Regions from separate parts of the Thalassotalea sediminis genome, predicted to be linked through region 2. Evidence: predicted binding sites of a transcription regulator. Region 2 holds the regulator's gene; the other holds the start of a gene.

Region 1 (2,209 bases), 920 kb from region 2:
GCCGAGAGCCCATTGGGGTAGATGTTCGATCTAGTACAGAAGATAACGTATTTTCTAATCCTCCTTGCAGGTTTTGGGTAAGTTCAAGGTTTCGCCGAGTAGCAGCATCCAAAATAACACCTTGTTGTGCAGATTCTGCCTTAATTGATCGAATATGCGGTAGGGCTGTACGTTGCGTATCTTTGACATACTGTAATAGACAGCCGGCTGCAGCAATACCTAATGGGTAAGATTCTACGCCAAAGCCTTTTAGTTCTTTGGTACCAAACTGCTGATTTAATAGCGCTACAGAAGTTTGATTATCAAATTCCCAATCGGGCCTTCTTCGCTTTCCTTTAAATTCACTAATCAACGCTTCATTCGTGAAAGATTCTGGATAAAGAAGCTCGGCAGGCGATAATCGCTGAAGCTCAGCCTGCAGCTGTTCGCTTGACTGTGGCTGACAAATGATAAAGCGACCACTTGTCATATCTAAATAAGCAAGGCCAAAAGCATTTTCGTTTTGAAAAATACTGACTAATAAATTATCTTGTCGCTCAGAGAGCAAGGCTTCATCACTTATAGTGCCTGGCGTAACAATACGCACTACTTTTCGTTCTACTGGCCCTTTACTTGTTGCAGGATCTCCCACCTGTTCACAAATGGCAATAGATTCACCAAGTTTGACAAGTTTTGCTAAATACGCTTCTACGGCATGATATGGAACTCCGGCCATAGGAATGGCATTGCCGCCTGATTTTCCACGAGCAGTAAGAGAGATATCGAGTAAATCAGCCGCTTTTTTAGCGTCATCAAAGAATAATTCGTAAAAGTCACCCATACGATAAAATACTAAAATGTTTGGAAATTCAGCCTTTATCGCCAAATATTGACGCATCATTGGGGTATGAGAAGTATTATCGAGATTTTGCGTTGCCATTGATACTCTTAATTATTGTCGTTGGCACTAAGCCATATAGATTATCGTTACAGCGAGATATTATGCCACAGGCAGTTCAACCCATCACCCGTTAATTATTACACTGTTGTTATTACTGTATAAACCATTGAAATACTGAACTTAACAAGATGATATGAAGGTTACTGCTTTTAAATTTCATGATAAATCAGTTGGTTAAGTATAAATTTTACTTGCGCGTAAAAAAACACTTGATACTGTACGACCATACAGTATACTTTGCGCATTACAAAGATTTATCCGAAACATTGGAGCAAGAAATGGACGATAATAAAGAAAAAGCACTCTCAGCTGCGTTAAGCCAAATTGAACGTCAGTTTGGTAAAGGTTCAATTATGAAGCTAGGTGAAAATCGTAGCATGGATGTTGAAACCATTTCTACAGGCTCGTTAGGTTTAGATATTGCGCTAGGTGCTGGTGGCTTACCAATGGGTCGTGTTGTAGAGATATATGGTCCAGAATCAAGTGGTAAAACGACGTTAACGTTGGAAGTTATTGCAGAAGCTCAACGTAACGGGAAAGTCTGTGCGTTTGTTGACGCAGAACATGCATTAGATCCTATCTACGCTGAAAAACTTGGTGTAAACATTAATGATCTACTTGTATCTCAACCAGATACAGGTGAACAAGCATTAGAAATTTGTGACATGCTGACGCGTTCAGGGGCTGTTGATGTTATTGTTGTTGACTCTGTGGCAGCGTTAACGCCTAAAGCGGAAATTGAAGGTGATATGGGAGATTCTCATATGGGTCTTCAAGCACGTATGTTATCTCAAGCAATGCGTAAATTAACGGGTAATTTAAAACAATCTAATACCATGATGATTTTCATTAACCAAATTCGTATGAAAATTGGTGTAATGTTTGGTAACCCTGAAACAACTACTGGTGGTAATGCGCTTAAGTTTTACGCATCTGTTCGATTAGATATTCGTCGTATTGGCGCAGTTAAACAAGGTGATGAAATTGTTGGTAATGAAACGCGTGTTAAAGTAGTGAAAAATAAAGTTGCTCCACCGTTTAAGCAAGTTGAATTTCAAATTCTTTACGGCGAAGGTATCAATAGTTTAGGCGAATTGATTGACCTAGGTGTACAAAATAAAATGGTTGAAAAAGCAGGTGCTTGGTATAGCTATAATGGCGATAGAATTGGCCAAGGTAAAGCGAAAGCTGTTGATTACTTGCGTGAGCATCCAGAAATATCAAAAGAGCTAGATACACGTTTACGCGAAATGTTTTTAACGCGTAGCA
Region 2 (2,209 bases):
AAGTCGTAATAAAGGCCACTCTCTTTCTCCTGACTAATAATGAGCGGCGGTTTCTTATGATAGGTAAATGCTGAAATAAGCTGCTTTTCAGTGCAATAGGCAGAAGAGGCGAAACATAACAGCAATGTGATAGCTAAATACTTCATAGGGAATCTTAAACAGTTCTTTACTTTCAACTATAGTGGTAATGAAAGGAATGTACACTTAACTTACCAATGAATATTTCATATTTGTTAGCTTATTATACAAAATAAACCGCAACGTTTATCATCTTAATGGTATTTGAATAGGCATACGAATACACCTTGCTTATCACCTTCGCAAATCTTTAATCCTCTGCCTGATAAAGTTGAATAGAACATTGAGAAGAGTTCATTTGTAATACATGCTAAGAAAGTAGCAGTGATGTAGTTGCGTTTATTTACAGGCTGTATATACTAACAGTGAAGCTGTCCATATATACAGGGAAAAATTGTGAGTGAGTTTAAACCATTAACAACTAGACAAGAACAGATCTTTGATCTGATCAAAGAAAAAATATCTGAAACAGGGATGCCGCCAACAAGAGCAGAAATTGCAGAGTTTTTTGGTTTTAAATCAGCCAATGCAGCAGAAGAGCATTTAAAAGCGCTTGCTAAGAAAGGTTATATTGAAATGCTGCCGGGCACTTCGCGTGGTATTCGATTAGCTAGTAACTTTATTGTGGAAGAAGGCTTACCCTTGATAGGTAGAGTTGCTGCCGGTGAACCTATTTTAGCGCAAGAGCATGTGGAAGAAAGATATCAAATTGATGGAAATTTATTTCACCCAGCTGCAGATTACCTGTTACGCGTAAATGGTGAAAGTATGAAAGATATCGGTATTTATGATGGTGATTTACTTGCGGTTCATCAAACGACGGACGTGCAAAATGGCCAAGTTGTTGTCGCACGCGTAGAAGATGATGTTACCGTAAAACGCTTAAAACGTGAGGGCAATATTGTTTACTTGCACGCTGAGAACGTAGATTTTTCACCCATAAAAGTTGATTTAGCTAACCAACATTTTAATATTGAAGGGTTGGCTGTAGGGGTAATTAGAGCAGCTGATTGGATGTAATTATTTCAGCAATATTGAGCAGGTATCGTTAACGCTTAAAATGAAATAATACCTGCTTTTCTTTTATTTGATTAAAAAAACACCTTTGAACGCCATATCCCTATCTTTACTTTCCCTAACTCTTGTTAAAAGCTAATAGAAAGAAAAATTTTTGTTTAAAAAACAAACACCCTGTTAACGATGCATTTCAAACTTTTTTAGAGTAAATGCTTAAAATTTATACTGTGCATCTAAGCCTTTCATGGTGCGACTTTCAGTACATTAGAGTTTATACTCGATTGTATTTATTGGTATTTTTACCCATTCCTTTTTCAAATTAAAAATTGACCCAGATCAAATATTAAGTAATTCTAGAACAGAAAGTGAACAACTCTAATAATAAGGCGAGCTTTCACCTGTTTAAAAAATCGCCAGTAAAATAACAATAAAATCACATCAAAAACACGCGCATTGGGATCAAGTAATATTTAAATGCGATGTTTTTGACTTAGAAAGGGTATAAGGAGATGTCGAGTGAAAAGACGTAACCTAGGTTGGCTGTTGTCTGGGGTGCTATTTCCCGGTATGGCTTGGGCTGATTCAAAGTTAAATATGACCCGAGGGGTCACCGAGATAAGCAACGAAGTCTATGGACTACATATGTTTGCTTTATACATTTGTACTGCAATAGGTATTGTGGTTTTTGGTGCGATGATCTGGTCAATGATTTTTCATCGTAAATCAAGAGGAGTAAAACCTGCAACCTTTCATGAAAGCACAAAAGTTGAAATACTGTGGACAGTTATACCTATTATTATTTTGATTGCTATGGCCTGGCCGGCAACGAATACGCTGATAGCCATGGAAAATAACGATGATTCTGATCTCACCATTCAAGTTACAGGTTCACAATGGAAGTGGCATTACAAGTACTTCGACCAAGACATTGAATTCTACTCCGTCTTATCAACGCCTCGTGAACAATACGATAACAGAACTGAACTAGGTGAAGCTAAAAGTGAAAATTACCTCTTAGAGGTTGACAAACATCTTGTTATTCCTGCGAATAAGAAAGTTCGTTTCTTGATAACATCTGATGATGTTATTCATTCTTGGTGGGTACCGGCATTTG

What was found. The regulator LexA, encoded in region 2, represses DNA repair genes until DNA is damaged. The targets are predictions, from matches to a motif close to TACTGTATNNNNATACAGTA.
Region 1: a site for LexA is predicted at 1,154-1,173, ahead of recA (recombinase RecA). Genes of this name have one in related genera too.

The regions. Positions count from the first base shown of each region.
Region 1 is NZ_AP027361.1:1,072,702-1,074,910, forward strand. It holds gene mutS (DNA mismatch repair protein MutS) at 1-919, opposite strand, end outside; gene recA (recombinase RecA) at 1,219-2,209, shown strand, end outside.
Region 2 is NZ_AP027361.1:152,447-154,655, forward strand. It holds gene QUE09_RS00675 (substrate-binding periplasmic protein) at 1-146, opposite strand, end outside; gene lexA (transcriptional repressor LexA) at 475-1,098, shown strand; gene coxB (cytochrome c oxidase subunit II) at 1,663-2,209, shown strand, end outside.